Duganella dendranthematis: one gene and its partner. The protein of the gene in region 2 interacts with the protein of the main gene of each other region in a pairwise test. Links are inferred from orthologs where the notes say so. Each region holds a gene or a part of one and is shown on either strand. Other genes may lie near its edges.

Region 1 (10,379 bases), 560 kb from region 2 along the record:
ATCAGGATTTCCATCGCGTAGGTGCCATAGCGCGCCGAGGCCGATACCGGGCTGCCGTCGCCGCCGCCGTCCGGCAGCATGAAGTGGTTCATGCCGCCCAGGCCGGTGACACGGTCACGGATGCAGGCCGACACGCACGAACCGAGCACGGTGACGATCAGCATGTCCTTGTTGGTGAAGTAATACTCACCGGGCAGAATCTTGGCGGCCTGGCAGTCGAACGTGCGGTCAAAATAGACGTTCGTGGCAAATTGTTCGAGGTCCATGTTTTATTCTCATGTGCGTTGCGGTGCTTTACGGGCCGCAGCGGTATCGTCCAATTCGTAGACGGTCTTGCCGCGCAGTTTCAACGACTCCGAGACATACAGGAAATTCTCCGAGTGCCCCGCAAACAGCAGCGCATCCGGCTTCATCAGCGGCACGAAGCGCGACAGAATCTTGCGCTGGGTGGCCTTGTCAAAGTAAATCATCACGTTGCGGCAGAAAATGGCGTCGAACTGGCCGCTGATCGGCCAGCTGTCCGCCAACAAGTTCAACTGCTTGAACGTTATCATATTCCGCAGTTCAGGCCGCACGCGTGCCATACCTTCGCGGTCGCCCTTGCCTTTGAGGAAGAAGCGGCGCTGGCGTTCGGGCGACATCTTGTCCAGCCGGTCCATGCCGTAGACGCCGTTGGCGGCGGTCGCCAGCACATTGGTATCGATATCGGTGGCGACGATCTGCACGTTCGGCGTCAGCGTGTTGAACGCTTCGCACACCGTCATGGCGATCGAGTACGGCTCTTCGCCGGTGGAGCTGGCGGAACACCAGATGGTCAGCGGCTCGCGCTTGCCCTTGACGTGGTCGGCCAGCAGCGGGAAGTGATGCGCTTCGCGGAAGAACGAGGTCAGGTTGGTGGTCAGGGCGTTGGTGAACGATTCCCACTCTTCGCCCAGGCGGCCGGCTTCCAGGTCGTCCAGGTATTTGGCGAAGGAATCGATGCCGGTGGCGCGCAGCCGGCGGGCCAGACGGCTGTAAACCATCTCCTGCTTGCTGTCGGCCAGCGAGATGCCGGCGCGTTTGTAGATCAGTCCGCGTACGCGTTCGAAGTCGCGCGCGTTGAAGTCAAATTCCTTGACCGTGTCTTTGCTTTGCGGCATATGTTAACCCTTCTCTGGTACTGCTTACTAACAATGCCCGCCGTCATTCCCGCGCAGGCGGGAACCCATACTCAGCATGGGCACCCGCATGCGCGAGTGCGACGACCACTTAAAATTCTTCCCACTCGTCGGCGCCCGAGGACGCCGCTGTGGTTTTCTTCGGCGCGGCCGGACGCGCGGCAGCGGTCGGTGCTGGCGCTGGCGCCGATGCCGGACGCGATGCGGCGGCAATGGCTGCGCGTTTCGGCGCGGCGGCCGGCTTGACCACAGCGCGCTGCGGCGCCGGAGTCGGTGCGCGGCGCACCGCCGTGTCATGCGACAGCTTGAAGATGCTGACCGCCTGCGACAGCAACTCGGCCTGCTCCTGCATGCTTTCCGCTGCCGCAGCCGCCTCTTCCACCAGGGCCGCATTCTGCTGCGTCATCTCGTCCATCTGCGAAATCGCCTGATTGACTTCCTCGATGCCATTGCTCTGTTCCTGGGTGGCGGCGGTAATCTCGCCCATGATGTCGGCCACCTGGCGAATCGACGTCACGATCAGGTCCATGGTCTGACCGGCTTCGTCCACCAGCTTGCTACCGGCATCGACCTTGTCCACCGAGTCGGTGATCAGTTCCTTGATTTCCTTGGCCGCACCGGCCGAGCGCTGCGCCAGGTTGCGCACTTCCGACGCCACCACGGCGAAGCCACGGCCCTGCTCACCAGCACGGGCCGCTTCCACCGCCGCATTCAGCGCCAGGATGTTGGTCTGGAAAGCGATACCGTCAATCACCGAAATAATGTCGGCGATCTTGCGTGACGATTCGGTGATCGACCCCATGGTCTGTACCACCTGCGACACCACGGTGCCGCCCTTCTCCGCAACCGATGACGCCGACACGGCCAGCTGGTTGGCCTGGCGCGCATTGTCGGCATTCTGCTTGACGGTCGAGGTCAGTTCTTCCATCGACGACGCCGTTTCTTCCAGCGAACTGGCCTGCGATTCGGTACGGGCCGACAGGTCGGCATTGCCGGAAGCGATTTCCTGCGACGCCGTCGAAATCAATTCAGTACCGGTGCGCACATCGCCCACCGTCTTGGCCAGGCTTTCGTTCATATCCTTCAGCGCCTGCAACAGTTCGCTGGTTTCATCCTGGCCGGTGACCTGCACGTCGGAGGTCAACTCGCCGCTGGCCACTTTCTGCGCCACTTCCACCGCGCCCGACAACGGCACCGTGATCGAACGGGTGATGATCGTCGCGCACACCACGCCCAGCGCCACCGCCACGCCGCCCAGCACGAACAGCACCACCATCAGGCCGCGGTCCGAGGTGACCGAGCTGTCCATCACTTCCTCGGCGTTGGCGCGCTGCATGGCGACCAGCTTGTTGATCTGCACCAGCGTCTGCGTATTGAGCGGATCGATGCGGCCGGAAATCACCTTGGCGCCGCCCTCGCTGTTAAATGCCAGAATCTGGCCGATGGCTTCCTTGAAGGCGGTGTTGGTGTCGGCGTCCAGCACGCTGATGTCGGCCAGCACTTTCTTCTCGTTGTCGTTCAGGCCCAGCGCCTTGAGGTCGGCCAGCGCTTTCTCGTAGCGGGCGCGCTGGTCTTTCACTTTCTGCTCTTCCTTCTGCATCAGACTGACGTCCGATTGCAGGCCGATGTTACGCATGGCGATGCCGGTTTCCAGCATCGCGCTCTTCATCACGTCGGCCTGCAGGTTCTTGGCCGTCGCGGTTTCCAACCCGCTGGTCAGCTTGCTCTTGTTGCTGTAATTCAGGTAGTTGGTCATCAGCACGATGGCCACCAGGATCAGCAAAATAATGCCGAAACCGATGCGCAGCCGTGCGCCGATCTTGAAGTCGCGTAAGTTCATGTGGTACTCCCCTCTGTCTGTGCTCTATCGTCGTGTGGCGGCGCGTCCTTCTTTTTGGGACACGTCCGTGTACTGCAAGGTGCCGGCGCGGGGTTGAGGCGCCGGCGGGGCGGGCTAGGCTAAGTGTTGGTCACTCAAGCGGCCGCCAGCTGGTCCATCAAGCCCATTTCCGGGCTGGACATCAGCTTGTCGATGTTAACCAGGATCAGCATGCGCTCGTCGATGGTGCCGAGGCCGATCATATAGTCGGTGCTGAAGGCGGTGCCCATTTCCGGCGCCGGCTTCACTTGTTCCGGGGTCAGCGTGGTCACGTCCGACACCGAGTCCACCACCATGCCGACGATGCGGCCGTTGATGTTGAGGATGATGACCACGGTGAACTGGTCATACACCGGATCGCCGAGGTGGAACTTGATGCGCATGTCCACCACCGGAATGATGATGCCGCGCAGATTGATCACGCCCTTGATGAATTCAGGCGCGTTGGCGATGCGGGTCACCGCTTCGTAGCCGCGGATTTCCTGCACCTTCAGGATGTCGATGCCGTACTCTTCCGTACCAAGCTTGAAGGCCAGGTATTCGTGGCCGGCGATTTCGTTGGCCTGTGCGACGTTGGATTGGATCTCTGCCATGATGGCCCCCTATGAAGAAAAAATCGATTCGTCGGCCAACTGGCGCGACGAGCGTATCAGCGCGGCTACATCCAGGATCAGCGATACGCCGCCGTCACCCAGGATGGTTGCGCCGGAAATGCCGGCTACTTTGCGGTAATTGGATTCCAGGTTCTTGACCACCACCTGCTGCTGGCCGACCAGGTCGTCGACGAACAGGCCAGCCTTGCGGCCGTCGGTCTCGACGATGATGACGATGCCTTGGCACGGGTCGGTAAAGCGCGGCGCGATGTCGAACATCTGGTGCAGCGGCACCAGCGGCAGGTACTCGCCGCGCACCTTGATGACGCGGCCCTTGCCACTGATTTCCTTGACGTCTTCCGGCACCGGCTGCAGCGATTCGATCACGAAGCCCAGCGGCAAGATGTAAATCTCGTCGCCGACGCGGATCGACATGCCATCCAGAATCGCCAGCGTCAACGGCAGCGAAATCGAGATGGTGGTGCCGAAGCCCTTGGCCGAGCGGATGTCGACCACGCCGCCCATGGCGGTGATATTACGCTTGACCACGTCCATGCCGACGCCGCGTCCCGACACGTCGGTGACCACGTCGGCGGTCGAGAAGCCCGGCGCGAAGATCAGCTGCCAGACTTCGGCGTCGCTCATGTTTTCCGTTACCGGCAGGCCGTTCTGTTCGGCCTTGGCCAGGATGCGCTCGCGGTTCAAGCCGCCGCCATCATCCGATACTTCGATGATGATGTTGCCGCCCTGGTGAGAAGCCGACAGGAACAGCCGGCCGGCATCGCTCTTGCCGCCGGCGCGCCGCACTTCCGGCATTTCGATGCCGTGGTCGATCGAGTTGCGCACCAGGTGCGTCAGCGGATCGACGATGCGCTCGATCAGGCCCTTGTCCAGTTCGGTGGCGGCGCCGTTGGTGATGAAATCGACCTTCTTGCCCAGCTTGTGCGCCAGGTCGCGCACCATGCGCGGGAAGCGCGAGAACACGAAGTCCATCGGCATCATGCGGATCGACATCACCGCTTCCTGCAGGTCGCGGGTATTGCGGGTCAGCTGGCCGACGCTGTTGAGCAGGCGCTCGTGCACCATCGGGTCGAGCGTATCGACGCGCTGTTCGATCATCGCCTGCGTGATGACCAGTTCGCCAACCAGATTGATCAGCTGGTCGACCTTCTCGATCGAGACGCGGATCGAGGCCGACTCGGCGCCGGCGTGGGCAGGTGCCTTCTCTTTTTCCTTCTCTTCCTTCTTGACGACTTTCTTCTCTTCTTCCGGCGGCGTTTCGATCACGATGCCGGCGGCGGCGCGGATCTGTTCGACCGGCTGGAAGAAGCCGTAACCTTGTGCGTCTTCGCTGCCGGCGGCGGCGTTGGCGCGGATTTCGTCCAGCGGCTGGAAGAAGCCATAGCCCTCGCCGGCGGCGGCGGGCTTGAGTTCGGTAGTGTCGAAGAAACCGTAGCCGAGGTCAGCCTCGACCTGATTGCGCGCGGCCCGTTCCTTTGCCGCCTGCGCGTCGTCCAGCGCCGGCAGTTCGGTGACGATCATGTCGTCCGGATTGAGCACGAAGGAGCAGATGGCGATCACGTCGTCCAGGCTCTCATGCGTGGTGACCAGCATGGCGTTGCGGTCCTTGTCCAGCGGCGTGATCGAGACGTGGCCCATCAGGCCCAGTTCCTCGCCCAGCGCCTGCACCTCGCGGTGCGGCATGGCCGGCAGTTCCAGGCGGTAGCGGCGGCCGCCGCTGTGATCGACCACCTTGGTTTCGACCGCATTGTAGGCCGGCGCGACCGGCGCCAGCGCCACCACCGGCACGTCCTGCGCCAGCGATTGCAGCATCATGCGCACATTGCCGACCGCGTCCTGATCGACCGCGCTGCCGAGACGGTGACCGTCCAGCTGCATTTTGAGGATGTCCTTGGCGGCCAGGAAGGCGTCCACGTGTTCGCCGGTCAACGCCATCTCGCCTTTGCGGATGCGGTCCAGCAGGGTTTCCAGCACGTGCGTGATTTCGCTCATGTCGGTCACGCCAAACGTGGAGGCGCCGCCCTTGACCGAGTGGGCGGTGCGGAAGATCGCGTTCAGATCCTCGGCATCGGGGGCGTCCAGATCGACGGCCAGCAGCAGCCGCTCCATTTCAGCCAGCAGCTCCTCGGCCTCATCGAAAAAGACCTGATAAAACTGGCTTATATCGATGGTCATGGGGATACTCCGTTACGTTCGCTTCGCATCATGACGCCTTATCAGCCGATGACCTTTTTGACGACTTCGATCAGCCGCTGCGGATCGAAAGGTTTGACCAGCCAGCCATTGGCGCCGGCGGCGCGGCCCTTGGCCTTCATCTCGTCGGACGATTCGGTGGTCAGCATCAGGATGGGAGTCTTGGCGTAGCTCGGCAGCTCGCGCAGCAGCTTGATCAGTTGCAGGCCGTCCATGCGCGGCATATTCTGGTCGGTCAGCACCAGGTCGACGTTCTGCAGCTTGGCTTTTTCCAGGCCTTCCTGGCCGTCCACCGCCTCCACCACCTGGTAGCCGGCCGCCTTCAGGCTGAACGCCACCATCTGGCGCAGGGAGCTGGAATCATCAACTGCAAGTATAGTCTTGGCCATCTTTATCTCTCTTGTAAATCACGTTATATAGTTGTTAGAACAGCTCGATGTCGCCGCTCTCCAGGTGTTGCTGACTGACTGCTTTGCGCAACACGCTGCGCAATTCCAAACTCTGTATCGCCAGCGCCATGCTGACCTTGCCCAGCAGCTCGACGATCTGTTCGTTGTCGCTCTCGGGCAGCATCTCGTCGCCATGGGCGCCCAGCGTGCCGAGGAACTCGCGCAAGCCGGTCACGCGTTTCAGCGTGCGGTCCAGCAACTGGCTGGTCATGTCCTGGAATTGCAGGCTGGTGATGGCGGCGTTCACATAGCCGCCGACCTGGCCTTGCAGCGCCTCCAGCTGGGCGCGCTGCTCGGGGGTCGCGGTGCCGCCTTGCAGCAGCAGCTGGATGGTGGCCTGCTCGGCCTCCACCGTCTTATGGATCGCCATGAAGTTGAAGGACAGCTTTTCAATCGCTTCCTCCAGCAGCAGGCCGGTCTGGATCAGGTCGGTCTCGACTTCGGTCAGATGCCGGCGACCGTGGTCAGCCACGCCGGACAGCAGGCGCTTGACGTGGGACCCCAGAATTTTTTTTCTCGTCATAACAGTCTCGTTTACTTCTGTTTACTTCTACTGGCTTATTTGCGCACCGGCGGGCCGGACGGCTTACCCTGGGCCGCCGCTGCGGGGGCGATCTCGGCAGCATCCTCGGCGTCGCCGACCTCGATCTTGCGGCCGTCGCGCAGCACATTGTCTTCGGCCTTGCGGTTCATGACGACGATGCTGATGCGGCGGTTGATCGGATTGAACGGGTCGGCCTTGTCGAGGTTGATGGCCGAGGCCAGCCCGACCACGCGCAAGACCTTGGCATCCTGCATGCCGCCGACGATCAGCTCGCGGCGCGAAGCGTTGGCGCGGTCGGCCGACAATTCCCAATTGCTGTAGCCGGCGTCGCTCATATACGGCGTCGAATCGGTGTGGCCGGACAGGCTGATGCGATTCGGCACGTCATTCAGCACGAAGCCGATCTCGTGCAGGATGTCCTTGGTGTACGGTTGCAGCTCAGCCTTGGCCAGCGCGAACATCGGCCGGTTCTGCTCGTCGACGATCTGGATCCGCAGCCCCTCGCTGGTGATGTCGAGCAGCAGCTGGTCCTTGTATTTCTTCAGCAGCGGGTTGGCCTCGATCTTGTTCTCGATGCGTTCCTTGAGCGCTTTCAGGCGCTGGTTTTCTTCCGCTTCCATGGCGGCCTTGGCGGCCGTCAGGTTATAGGTCTTCTTGACCTGCGGGTCGTCGCTGGCCTTGACCTGGCCGTCGGTACGGGTCAAGTCCTTGCCGCCGCCCTTGATCACCGACGAGCTGTCGCCGCTGCCGGAACCGCCCGCCATCGCCACCTTCAGCGGCGTCTTGAAGTATTCGGAAATGCCGTTGAGGTCGCCCTTGGTGGTCGAACCCAGCAGCCACATCAGCAGGAAGAACGCCATCATCGCCGTCACGAAGTCGGCATACGCGATCTTCCAGGCGCCGCCGTGGTGACCGCCGCCGCCCTTCTTGATGCGCTTGACGATAATCGGCCGCAAGCCCTCTTCAGCCATGATTCATCCTTAAACTAGTGAAATTGCGCGGCATGGCTTACTTCGACTTGGATTTCTTGATGTGGTCTTCCAGCTCGTTGAAGGTCGGGCGCTCGGTCGAGTACAGCACCTTGCGGCCGAATTCCACCGCCAGCGCCGGCGCGTAGCCGTTCAAGCTGGCCAACAGCGTGACTTTCACGCACTGGTACATTTTGGTCGACTCTTCCAGCTTCTGTTCCAGCAGGCTCGACAGCGGACCGACGAAGCCGTAGGCCAGCAGAATACCGAGGAAGGTACCGACCAGCGCGTGGGCGATCAGGATACCCAGCTCGGCCGGCGGCAAGCCTACCGATTCCATGGTGTGCACCACGCCCATCACCGCCGCCACGATACCGAAGGCCGGCATGCCGTCGCCCAGCTTGGCGATGGCGTGGGCCGGCGCGGCGCCCTCGTGGTGGTGGGTCTCGATCTCCATGTCCATCAGGTTCTCGATCTGGAACGCATCCATATTCCCCGACACCATCAGGCGCAGGTAATCGGTCATGAATTCGACGATGTGATGGTCTTCCAGCACGCTCGGGTACTTGCTGAACAGCGGGCTTTGCTCCGGGCTGTCGATATCGCCTTCGATCGACATCAGGCCTTCCTTGCGGACCTTGGACAGCACGTCGAACAGCAGCGACATTAGCTCCATGTACAGGTCTTTGGTGTAGCGCGAGCCCTTGAACAGGGTCGGAATCGCACCCAGTGTAGCTTTCAGGGTCTTGCCGTTGTTACCGACCAGGAAGGCGCCGACAGCGCCGCCGCCGATCATGACCAGCTCCAGCGGCTGAATCAGCACGGCCATGTGCCCGCCGCTGGCGGCATAGCCGCCGAACACGCCAAGCAGGACCACTACATATCCGATGATGACTAACAAGTGTTCTGACTCCCCAGAGCGAAAACCGGCCGAATTGTGACGAAGTGGGCCGGTTTTTCAAGAATTTACATATAGAACTACAATAGCCTGACTAAGGGGGGGCGGGCAAGTGAATAACGTCAAATGATGCTTAAAAGTACCATATATAGAGGGGAATTTCGCGCTCTGTGGCTCTAATGATGCTATCTGGTGTTCTTTCCTCAATGACAAATTCATAGCTCACAAGCATCGAACCAGGACACATTTCAGCAGCCGCCTTGTGCCACAATCCGGACATGGCGGCCGGTGACAGATAAGCAAATACCATGTCGAACTGGCTAAAGTCCAGGCTTTCGTAGTCGCCCCGCAGGAAGCGGGCACGGCTGCCGCCGAGCCTGGCGCGCAGCCAGCTAACCAGCCACGGCAGCGGCGCCAGTTCAATGCCGACGACGTCGGCGTCCGGCCGCACCCGCGCCAGGTACAGGGTCAGGCCACCGAGGCCGCTGCCGATGTCGATCACACGTGGCGCAGCGCCCTGGCGGGCCGGCAGCAGCTGGCGTACCGCATCCCACACGGCCGGACCGGACGGGTAATACGGCACCTGAGTGCGGAACGTCGACCAATACCAGCCCAGCAGCAGCAAAAACACCGCGCCGAACAGCCACGACGGCAGGCTCAGCGCCAGCGCGGCCAGCACCGCCAGCGGAAACAACAACTGGATCGCGCGCCACCAGGCCGCCAGCGCCAGCTTCCAGGTGAGCGCGGCCGCCAGCAGGCCCTGCACCACGGCCACGGTCAGATAATCGACGGGGAAACGAAAACTGGCCATCACATAAATGATGGCCAGCGTGAGCGGCATGGCGCCGCACTGGATCAGCATGGCCTGTACAGCGGGTGCGCGGGCGATGCGTTGCAAGGAAGGTAAGTTCACGCGGCGTATTATGCCCGCGATTGCACGACTTAGGCGGCCAGCGCCTCGACTTCGCGTGATTTTTTGGTCTTGCCGGCGCGCGACGGCATGTGGCACAGGCCGCAAACGTAGCTGCCATGCAGGTCCATGGCGTTGACCACGAATTTGCCTTGGCATTTGCCGCACGGGGCGGTTTCCAGCATTTTGCTGCTGAAGAAGCGCACCAGGGTCCAGGCACGGGTCAGCGACAGCAGCGGCTCTTCGCCCGGTTCCGGCGGCATTTGTTCGAGGTACAGCTTGTAAGCCTTCATCACCGCTTCCACGCCCGTCGCGCCGGCGTGGGTCACCAGGAAGCTATGGATGTTGATGAACAGCGAGGAATGAATATTCGGTTGCCAGGTCAGGAACCAGTCGGTCGAGAACGGCAACATGCCTTTTGGCGGCGACACGCCCTTCAGCTCTTTGTACAGCTTGAGCAGGCGTTCGCGCGACAGCGACACTTCCGACTCCAGCAGTTGCAGGCGGGCGCCCAACTGGATCAGTTCGATGGCCAGCTGGATTTCCTGGGCTTCCGTTACAACGCTTTTCTTGGCGGCCATGATCTGAGCTCCTGACGATTAAACGATTTCTTCGACCGGCTGGCCGGCCATCAGGATGGCGGCGTGCGACTGGGCCAGCACGCGGTCCTTGTTGTAGTTCGTCAGCATCGACAGGATGGCGCTGTCGTCGAAGCGGAAGCGGGCCAGCATCATGTTGCCGCCTGCCAGTTTGAGAATCTGCGCGTT
Region 2 (10,290 bases):
GTCGATTCTCGGCTCCATCATCGCCCTGTCGGCCATCGGCGAATCGCTCAACCTGATGACCCTGGGCGGCCTGGCGCTGGCCGTGGGTATCCTGGTCGATGATGCGACCGTCACCATCGAAAACATCAACTGGCACCTGGAACAAGGCAAGCCGGTTGAAACCTCGATCATGGACGGCGCGGCGCAGATCGCCACCCCGGCTTTCGTCTCGCTGCTGTGTATCTGTATCGTGTTCGTGCCGATGTTCTTCCTGGACGGCGTGTCGCGCTTCCTGTTCGTGCCGATGGCCGAGGCGGTGATCTTCGCAATGATCTTCTCGTTCCTGCTGTCGCGTACCCTGGTGCCGACCATGGCCAACTACCTGCTGAAGGCGCACGATACCGGCGAAGGCCATGCCCACGGCCACCACGGCGCGGCCACCCTGCCGCCATCGCGCAATCCACTGGTCAACTTCCAGCGCGCCTTCGAAGCCCGCTTCGAGCGCCTGCGCGCCGGTTACTACGGCATCCTGGAATCGGCCATCGGCAGCCGTCCGAAGTTCATCATCGGCTTCATGGTGGTGGTGTTGGCGTCGTTTGCACTGGTGCCTTTCCTGGGCAGTAACTTCTTCCCATCGGTCGACTCCGGTCAAGTGCTGCTGCACGTGCGCGTGCCGGTCGGCACCCGGATCGAGGAAACCGCAGCCCGCTTCGCCCACATCGAGCAAGCCATCCGCCGCGTGATCCCGTCCAAGGAAATCGTCACCCTGACCGACAACATCGGCATGCCGGCCAGCTCGATCAATATGGTGTACAACAACACCGGCATGATGGGCACCCAGGACGGCGACTTCCAGATCGCGCTGGGCGAGGATCATGCGCCGACCGCCGAGTACGTGCGCAAGCTGCGCAAGGTGCTGCCGGAAGAATTCCCGGACACCACGTTCTCGTTCCCGCCAGCCGACATCGTCGGCCAGATCCTGAACTTCGGTTCGCCGGCGCCGATCGATATCCAGATCCGCGGCGCCAAGATCGATGACAACTACGTCTACGCTGACAAGCTGCTGAAACGCATTCGCGCCATCAAGGGCGTGGCCGACGCCCGCATCCAGCAGTCGAACAAGGCGCCGGTGTTCAACGTCGACCTCGACCGTACCCAGGCGCAGCAGCTGGGCCTGAACACGCGCGACATCACCAACAGCATGGTGGTCAACCTGGCCGGTTCGTCGCAGGTAGCGCCGACCTTCTGGCTCAATCCCGCCAACGGCGTCAGCTATCCGATCGTCATGCAGACCCCGCAACCGCAGCTGGATTCGCTGACCGCGCTGGCCAACCTGCCGGTCGGTAACGGCACCTCCACCGGCACCGCTACCTTAGGCGGCGTCGCCCGCTTCCAGCGCGGCACCGCGTCGGCGCTGGTCAGCCAGTACGATATTTCGCCGATGGTGCAGATCTACGCCACCACCCAGGACCGTGACCTCGGCGCCGTCGCCAAGGACATCAACAAGGTGCTGGAAGAAACCAAGGCCGAACTGCCGAAAGGTTCGTCGGCGCAGATGCTGGGCCAGGTGAAAACCATGGACCGCGCCTTCTCCGGCCTGCTGTTCGGCCTGCTGGGCGCCGTGGTGCTGATTTACTTCCTGATCGTGGTCAACTTCCAGTCGTGGCTGGACCCGGCCGTGATCGTCTCGGCGCTGCCGGCCGCCCTGGCCGGTATCGTCTGGATGCTGTTCGCCACCAATACCACGCTGTCGGTGCCGGCGCTGACCGGGGCCATCATGTGTATGGGTGTGGCCACCGCCAACTCGGTGCTGGTGATCTCGTTTGCCCGTGAACGGCTGGAAGAACTGGGCGACGCCACCGCCGCCGCGCTGGAAGCCGGCTCGGTCCGCTTCCGTCCGGTGCTGATGACGGCGCTGTCGATGATCATCGGCATGCTGCCGATGGCCCTGGGCCTGGGCGATGGCGGCGAGCAGAATGCGCCGCTGGGCCGCGCCGTGATCGGCGGCCTGATCTTCGCGACCACCGCCACGCTGCTGTTCGTGCCGGTTGTGTTCAGCCTGGTGCATCGGAAGCATGCGCCGAAATCCCAATCCAACGACCAACCTATTTCCGGAGCACCTGTCCATGCAAACTAAAACTACTCGTATGGGTCACAAGCCGCTGGCCCTGGGTCTGATCGTGCTTGCCGTCGCCCTGGTGGCGGCCGGCGTGATAAGCCGCCGCTCGGTCGCCGAGCAAGTCAACGAAGCCAGCGCACCGCTGGTGCCGATGGTTAGCGTGCTGGCCGTCAAGCCGATCAGCGGCGCGCCGCTGGAACTGCCGGCCCGCATCGAAGCGTGGCAACGCGCACCGATCTATGCCCGCGTCAGCGGCTACCTGAAAAGCTGGAGCGTCGACATCGGCGCGCCGGTCAAGGCCGGCCAGCAACTGGCCGACATCGAAACGCCCGACCTCGACCAGCAACTGCTGCAAGCCAAGGCCGAACTGGCCAGCGCGCGCAGCAACCTGACGCTGGCCGCCAGCACCGCCAAGCGCTGGCAGGGTCTGCTGACGGCGGACGCCGTGTCGCGCCAGGAAGCGGACGAGAAAGCCGGCGACCTGGCCGCCAAGCAGGCCGCCGTCAGCGCCATGCAGGCCAATGTCGACCGCGTGCAATCGCTGCAGCGCTACACCCGCCTGGTGGCGCCGTTCGACGGCGTGGTGACCACCCGCAACACCGATGTCGGCGCGCTGATCAGCGTCGGCGGTGCGCCGGGCACGGAACTGTTCGTGGTGTCCGACATCAGCCGCCTGCGCGTCTACGTCAACGTGCCGCAACGCCAGATCGCCGCCATCAAGGTCGGCGACAAGGCCGAGCTGACCGTGCCGGAACGTCCGGGCAAGACCTTCGTCGCCACCGTGCAGTCGCTGTCGCAGTCGATCAATGTCAGTTCCGGCGCCATGCTGGTGCAGCTGAGCGTGCAGAACGACAGCCACGACCTGCTGCCGGGCGGTTACGCCTCGCTGCACTTCGACGCGCCGCTGACCAGCAACGCGCTGAGCATCCCGCCAAGCGCGCTGATCTTCAACAAGGCCGGCACCCAGGTCGCGACGCTGGGCAAGGATAACCATGTGGTAGTGAAAACCATCACCGTTGGCCGCGACCTCGGCAATGTGCTGGAAATCGCCTCCGGCCTCGATAGCAACGACCAGGTGATCGCCAATCCGCCGGACGGCGTCGCCACCGGCGATGTGGTCCGCGTTGCCGCCGCTGCTACTAACTCCAAGGCCAAGCTGTGAAGATCTTTAATCCCGCTCCCCTCGCTTTGGCCGTGACGCTGGCGTTGGCCTTGAGCGCCTGCGCCGACGCTCCGGTTCAGGCTCCGCCGGCGGTGCCGCTGGCCGACGCTTTCCGCGACCTGCCGCCCGGCTGGGCCGACGCCAACGCCAAGGCGCCGCAACTGCCCGCCGACTGGTGGAAAATGTACGGCGACCAGCAACTCGACCAGCTGCAACAACAGCTGCTGGATAACAGCCCCGACCTGGCCAGCGCGCTGGCGCGCTACCTGCAGGCGCAGGCCGCCACCAATACGCTGCGGGCGGCGCAATCGCCGACCCTGGGCGCCTCGCTCAACGGCCAGCGCGACCGCCAGTCCGACCTCAAGCCGCTGCGCGGCGCCACCTCGCCGGCTGAATACAACAGCGGCACGCTGCAATTCGATCTCGGCTACGAAGTCGACCTGTGGGGCCGCATCAGCAAGCAGGTCAGCGCTGGCGTGGCGCAGGAACGCGCCGCCAATGCCGATCTGGCAGCGGCCCGCCTGTCGCTGCAAATCCAGCTGGCCGACACGCTGCTGGCCCTGCGCGGCGCCGATGCCGACCTCAAGCTGCTGCGCGAAACCGAAGTGGCCTACCAGCGCCAGGCCGACCTGATCAACCGCCGGCATGAAGGCGGCAGCGCCTCCGGCCTGGACCTGGCCCGCGCCGAGACCCAGCTGGAATCGACCCGCTCGCTGCTGCGTCAGCGCCAGGCCCAGCGCAATGTGCAGGAACACGCGATCGCCGCACTGGTCGGCGCCAACGCCGCCAGCTTCACGCTGGCGCCGAACGACGTCAGCTTCGTGACGCCGGCGCTGCCGGTCGGCCTGCCGTCGCAATTGCTGCAACGCCGTCCCGACATCGCCGCAGCGGCGCTGCGCGTGGCGGCCGCCAGCGACCAGGTCGGCGTGGCGCGCACCGCGCTGTTCCCGTCGCTGACGCTGAACGCGTCGGGTGGTTTCCAGTCGAGCGACTTCGGCCGCTTTGCCCAGGCTTCCAACCTGTTCTGGGCAGTCGGTCCGTCGCTGGCCGTCAGCCTGCTGGATGGCGGCCGCCGCAAGGCGCAGATCGCCAATGCCGAGGCACAGCTGGATGAAGCCGGCGCGCGCTACCGTTCGGTGGTGCTGACCGCCTTCCAGCAGGTCGAAGACCAGCTGTCGCTGCTGACCAACTACGACGAAGCGTCCAAGTCCGACCATCTGGCCGCCACCGCCGCCCAGCGCGCGCTGGACCTGGCCAAGAAGCGTTACGACGAAGGCGCGGCCAGCTACCTGGAAGTGGTGACGGCGCAAACCGCCTACCTGCAATCGGCGCGCAGCGAACTGGACCTGACCACCCGCTACCGCCAGGCCGGCGTGCAGCTGGTCAAGGCCATCGGCGGCGGCTGGACCGCAGGTTAAGCGGGATCTGGCTAGCGGGGCAGGCAGAATCGCCGTCATGGCGCTACAATGGATGAGTTAACGACTAATCAAGGAGCTCCATGATGGCGAAAGCAATGAAGATCGATATCGGCCTGTCCGATAAAAGCCGTGCGAAAATCGCGGCTGGCCTGTCCGGCCTGCTGGCCGACAGCTACACGCTGTACCTGATGACCCACAACTTCCACTGGAACGTCAAAGGTCCGATGTTCAACTCGCTGCACCAGATGTTCATGACGCAGTACACCGAACAATGGGCGGCGCTGGACCAGATCGCCGAGCGCATCCGTGCGCTGGGCTACCCGGCGCCGGGCACCTACGCCCAGTTCGCCAAGCTGGCCACCATCAAGGAAGTCGACGGTGTGCCGGTCGCGCTGGACATGGTGCGTCACTTGGTCGAAGCGCAGGAAGCCACCGCCCGCACCGCGCGCAAGCTGCTGCCGGTGGTCGACGAGTGCGACGACCAGCCGACCGCCGACCTGCTGACCCAGCGTCTGGACGTGCACGAGAAAACCGCGTGGATGTTGCGCAGCCTGCTGGAAGAATAAACCTTTCGTACCTTAGCAAAAGGGGCCGCATGCGGCCCCTTTTTTCATTTAGAACTCTTCCCACTCCTGGCTGTTATCGGCCGGCGCCTTGCGCGGCGCCGACGACGCTGGCGCGGCTGCCTTGGCCGCCGCCTTGGCTACCGGCTTGCTCGCCAGTTTTAGCGCCGGTTTGCGTGGCGCCGCAGCGGCCGGGGCCGCCGCCGTTGCCCGCGCCGCCGGCCGGGCAGTCGAGATCTTGCGGGCTGCGATATTGCCGCCTTCCACCTGGAACACCGCCACCATCTCGGCCAGCTTGACGGCCTGCTCCTGCATCGCTTGCGATGCCGCCGCCGCCTGTTCCACCAGCGCCGCATTCTGCTGCGTCACGGTATCCATCTCGGCCACTGCCGTATTGATCTGTTCGATGCCGATTTCCTGCTCGCGGCCTGCCGAGCTGATCTCGCTGATGATGTCGGTCACGCGCTTGACGCTGGTGACGATCTCTTCCATCGTGGTGCCGGCCTCGTTGACCAGCGCACTGCCGCTGCCGACCTTCTCCACCGAATCGGTAATCAGCGCCTTGATGTCCTTGGCGGCAGCGGCCGAGCGTTGCGCCAGATTGCGCACCTCGGTGGCGACCACCGCGAAGCCACGGCCTTGCTCACCGGCACGGGCCGCTTCCACGGCCGCATTCAGCGCCAGGATGTTGGTCTGGAAGGCGATGCCGTCGATGACGCCGATGATGTCGGCGATCTTGTCGGACGATTCGGTAATCGAGCCCATGGTGCCGATCACGCGGCTGACCAGCTCGCCACCCTTGATGGCAATGTCGGACGCCGACGACGCCAGCGTATTGGCCTGGCGCGCATTATCGGAATTCTGGCGTACGGTCGAGGTCAGCTCTTCCAGCGACGACGCCGTCTCTTCCAGGCTGGCGGCCTGCTGCTCGGTGCGGCGCGACAGGTCGAGGTTGCCGGCGGCGATTTCGCTGGACGCGGTGGCGATCGCATCGCTGCCTTCGCGCACGCTGCGCACGGTGTCGGCCAGCCGCTCCTGCATCGCGCCCAGGCCTTCCATCATCGCCCCCATCTCATCCTTGCGGCCATGCTCGATGCGATTGGCCAAGTTGCCGTCCGCCATCGCGTTGAACAGCGTCAGCGCCTGGTTCAGCGGCCCCATGACCGCGCGCAGCAGCAGCAAGCCGGAGAACGCCGCCAGCGCGATGCCGATCACGATGGCGACAATCGCCAGCGTCAGGTTGCGCTGGTAGGCGGCCTGGCTGGCTTCATACTGATCGGTAGTCGACTTCAGCTGGTAGGTGGTGAGCTTTTCCGAGCTGTCCGTGTACAGGCGGAACAGACGCGTGACCTCGCTCAGCATCATGCGGTCGATCTCGGGCTTGTTCTTGTCGGTGATGGCCTTGATGGCAACCAGAATACCCTGCTTGATCAGCGCCTCGCGCTGCGCCGCGACCTGGTCGGCCAGCGCCTTTTCGCCCTCGCCGAATGGCAGCGAATAGTAAGTCTTCCACAGCTTGTCGCTGTTGTCGATGAAGTCCTGGGTGCGCTTGAGCGTCTCCGGCACGTTGGCCGCGTCCGGCGCCATGGCGATGCGGTCCAGCGACAGGCGCGCGCGGTCGATCTGGATCTGCGCTTCATAAATTGCCTTCATCGACACCATCGCATTGCTGTTGACATCTTTCAGCACATCGTTGGATGTATGCAACGCCTGGATGCCGCGCACGCCGATGAAAATAATGAGAAGTCCCAGCAAGGCCATGGTGCCGATCAGCCGGGTACGAATAGTCAGGTTAGCAAACATAATATTTTTCCAATCGAAAGAAAATCGATAGCTGTCCTATGAGGACATTGAGATCGCTAAATGAATTCGGACACGGCGGGGATGGGGCCGTAATAATAATGACGCACGCCCGGCAGGGGGTGGCATGGCGGCGGAGAATCGAGTGCAATCAGCTTAGCGGAATACTTTCCATATAACAAGTGATATCCATGGCGATCCTTTGGGGCGTGCCGGCCTCGTTACGTGACCATAGGCAATGAAATATACTGGCGCCTGTTTTTGGCTGATCAAGGTACAGGGCATGGAAACAAAACGCGCGGCGCTGGAGCGGCCATGGCTAATCGTGGTGCTGCTGGCGCTGGGGCAGATGATTTCCTTTGTCGACCGCACCAGCCTGTCGTCGGCACTGGCCGACCACGGGTTCATCAGTGAATTCGGACTGACCAGTGTCGAGCGCGGCTGGCTCAGTTCAGCCTTTTTCTGGTCGTATGGACTAGTGCAGCTGCCGATGGGCTGGGTCGTCGACCGCTACGGCGTCAAGTGGCCATACGCCATCTGCCTGGCCGTGTGGTGCATGACGGCGGCGGCCACCGGCCTGGTCGGCACACTGTGGGCGCTGATTCTGATGCGGCTGCTGATCGGCGCAGCCGAAGGCGTGGTGGTGCCGGCCACCTACCGCTACCTCGCCAACCACTTTGCCGAGCGTCAGCGCGGCACGGCGCTGGGCATCTTCTCGGTCGGCGGCAAGATGGGGCCGGCGCTGGGTGCGCCAATCGCCGCCTGGCTGATTGTGCATCACTCGTGGCAGCTGATGTTCATCGCCACCGGCCTGACTGGACTGCTGTGGCTGTGGCCGTGGCTGACGCAGGTGAAGAATGATTTTCCGTCGCCGCAAGAACTGGCGGTACGGGTGGAGCAAGCGGCGTCGGTGCCGCTGCGTAATCTGCTGGCCAGCCCGGTGATCTGGGGCGGCATGCTGAACAACTTCTGCTACGCCTACTTCTACATTTATTGCATGACGTGGATGCCGGCCTATTTGGTCGAGCAGCGCGGATTGACGCTGCAAAAATCCGGGCTCTACACCTTCTTCAGCTTTGCCGGCATCGCCGTGGTGGCGGCGCTGGCCGGCTGGAGCGCCGACCGCCTGATCGCGCGCGGTCACGACGCCGTACGGGTGCGCAAATGCTTCATCGTCGCCGGCTTCATCGGCGCCACTACCGTGCTGCTGGGCGCGTATGCCGACACGCTGCGCATGGCGCTGTTCTGGAATGTGGTGTCACTCTCGCTGCTGGGGCTGGTGACCGCCAACCACCTGGCGCTCAGCAAGCTGACACTGATCCCGCTGCCGGCGGTCGGCCTCAACACGGGCTTGCTGCAAGTCGCCACCAGCCTGGCGGGCGGCGTCTCGGCCAGCCTTTCCGGCTGGCTGCTGCACACCAGCGGCAGTTACACGCTATCGATGCAAGCCATCTTCCTGTTCCTGCTGCTGGGCGCCACCAGCACGCTGGTGCTATTTCGCCGCCAGTGGGCGCCCAAGATCCGCTGATTAGTGACCTTCAGCCGCGTTGAACATGGTTTTGGCGTAGATCAGGCCCAGGCCGTAGCCGCCGCCGTGGGCGATCGAGGTCGCTACGGTTTCGTTGTAGGTCTCGCCACGGGCCCAGTCGCGTTGCAGTTCCAGCAGGTATTGCAGCGAGGTCATCGGACGGGCGCCGGCCTGGATCATGCGGGCCACGGCGCGTTCATGCGCTTCGTCGGAGACGTCACCGCTGGCGTCGGTGATGACGTAGACTTCAAAGCCTTGGTCGAGTGCCGACAGCGCTGGGCCGACGATGCAGACCGAAGTCCACAGACCGGCCAGCACGATTTTGTCCTTGCCGATGGCGTTCACGCGCTCGGCGATGCGCGGGTCTTCCCAGGTATTCATGGTGGTGCGGTCAATCGCCACTTCGTCCGGGAACACGTCCTTGATTTCGTTGAAGATCGGGCCGGAGAACGATTTTTCCGCCACCGTGGTCAGGATGGTCGGCACCTTGAATTCCTTGGCCGCTTTCGACACCAGCGCCACGTTGTTGCGCAGCTGGACCGGGTCAATCGACTTGGTGGCAAACGACATCTGCGACTGGTGATCGATCAGGATCAGGGCGTGGTTAGTTGGGCTCAGCAGAGTTTGACCTGGTTTGGCGATGGCGGTTGGCATAATGTATTCTCCTAAAATTCAAAAATTTCGATATGGTGTTTAGCGCTGCGTTTTGCTGTGTGCCTTGCTGATGGAATGAATTATGCGGCAGCCATTCACAATCAGAAAGCGGAAAAGTTACCGCTCTATTATCGAAATTTTCGAAAGCCATCCGAACGCGGCCTTTCAGGCGACGGGGCTATACTGGGCTCCCTATTGCGCGGTGCAGGTCAGGAGCCCCGATGCGGCCGCTTTTCAGCTTCTTCCTCAGCTTTAAGTTCAAGATCAGCGCGCTGATCATTGCGCTGCTGCTGTTCGCCGGCATCGGCGCCGGCGGCATTTCGCTGTTGATTGCCGAATCCGAACTGCGCCAGATCCTCGCCCGCCAGGAACTGTCGCTGCTGACCGGCGCCGCAGCCTTCATCGACAACGACCTGCAAAACAAGCGCCAGTTGCTGAAAGCGCTGGGCGAGGAGATCAACGACCGCGGCCTGCCGCTGGCCGAGCTGCAGACCATGCTGGAGGCGCACGAAACGCTGCGCGACACTTTTTTCAACGTCAACGCTTTCGACCTGTCGGGCAACCTGGTCGCCAGCCTGCGCGACCGCAACGCCAGGCGCATCAATATCGCCGAACGCAAATATTTCCAGGACACGCTGCGCCTGCAGGAAGGCGTGATCTCGCCGCCGATCAAAAGCGCACTGTCTGGCCAGCCGGTGGTGGTGATTACCCAACCGTTGCGCGATGCCGATGGCAAGCTGATCGGCATCGTGCTAGGCGCCATCGACCTGCTACGGCCATCGTTCTCGGCCCAGCTGGATGCGCTGCGCTCGGGCGCCGATGGCTACCTGTTCATCGTCGCCGGCGACGGCGTCACCGTGCACCATCCGGACAAGGCGCGCATCCTGGAAAAGGCCGACGACGCCCCCGGCACCCTGCTGGACGCCGCGCTGCGCACGCCGGAAGGCTGGGAAGACGGCCTGCTCGACGACGGCGTGCCGGTGCTGCTGGTGCACAGGCACCTGCGCGAAGTGGACTGGACCATCGCCCTCTCCTACCCGCTGCGCAGCGCGTTTGCCTCGATGCAA

What was found.
Region 1: the proteins of HH213_RS03405 (region 2) and cheA interact in binary tests that used the Escherichia coli proteins (3 or more experiments, as listed by UniProt). The link is inferred for Duganella dendranthematis from one-to-one orthologs.

The regions. Positions count from the first base shown.
Region 1 is NZ_CP051684.1:159,937-170,315, forward strand. Bases 3,233-6,219 are described here. They hold cheA (chemotaxis protein CheA), read right to left. Parts: upstream 5,826-6,219; coding sequence 3,639-5,825; downstream 3,233-3,638. Other genes in these bases: HH213_RS00865 (chemotaxis protein CheW), read right to left, coding at 3,233-3,629; HH213_RS00875 (response regulator), read right to left, coding at 5,867-6,219. Outside these bases: chemoreceptor glutamine deamidase CheD, read right to left, coding at 1-266; HH213_RS00855 (CheR family methyltransferase), read right to left, coding at 276-1,139; HH213_RS00860 (methyl-accepting chemotaxis protein), read right to left, coding at 1,249-2,997; more of HH213_RS00865, read right to left, coding at 3,132-3,232; more of HH213_RS00875, read right to left, coding at 6,220-6,232; HH213_RS00880 (chemotaxis protein), read right to left, coding at 6,267-6,815; flagellar motor protein MotB, read right to left, coding at 6,851-7,807; flagellar motor stator protein MotA, read right to left, coding at 7,845-8,705; HH213_RS00895 (class I SAM-dependent methyltransferase), read right to left, coding at 8,836-9,564; flagellar transcriptional regulator FlhC, read right to left, coding at 9,645-10,193; flagellar transcriptional regulator FlhD, read right to left, coding at 10,212-10,379. UniProt on the Escherichia coli protein: Involved in the transmission of sensory signals from the chemoreceptors to the flagellar motors. CheA is autophosphorylated; it can transfer its phosphate group to either CheB or CheY.
Region 2 is NZ_CP051684.1:715,633-725,922, forward strand. The notes cover bases 4,669-7,566. They hold HH213_RS03405 (methyl-accepting chemotaxis protein), read right to left. Parts: upstream 7,045-7,566; coding sequence 5,293-7,044; downstream 4,669-5,292. Other genes in these bases: HH213_RS03395 (efflux transporter outer membrane subunit), read left to right, coding at 4,669-4,678; HH213_RS03400 (Dps family protein), read left to right, coding at 4,759-5,244; HH213_RS03410 (MFS transporter), read left to right, coding at 7,325-7,566. Also shown: HH213_RS03385 (efflux RND transporter permease subunit), read left to right, coding at 1-2,116; HH213_RS03390 (efflux RND transporter periplasmic adaptor subunit), read left to right, coding at 2,106-3,260; more of HH213_RS03395, read left to right, coding at 3,257-4,668; more of HH213_RS03410, read left to right, coding at 7,567-8,569; HH213_RS03415 (hydrolase), read right to left, coding at 8,570-9,223; HH213_RS03420 (diguanylate cyclase domain-containing protein), read left to right, coding at 9,445-10,290. UniProt on the Escherichia coli protein: Receptor for the attractant L-aspartate and related amino and dicarboxylic acids. Tar also mediates taxis to the attractant maltose via an interaction with the periplasmic maltose binding protein. Tar mediates taxis away from the repellents cobalt and nickel.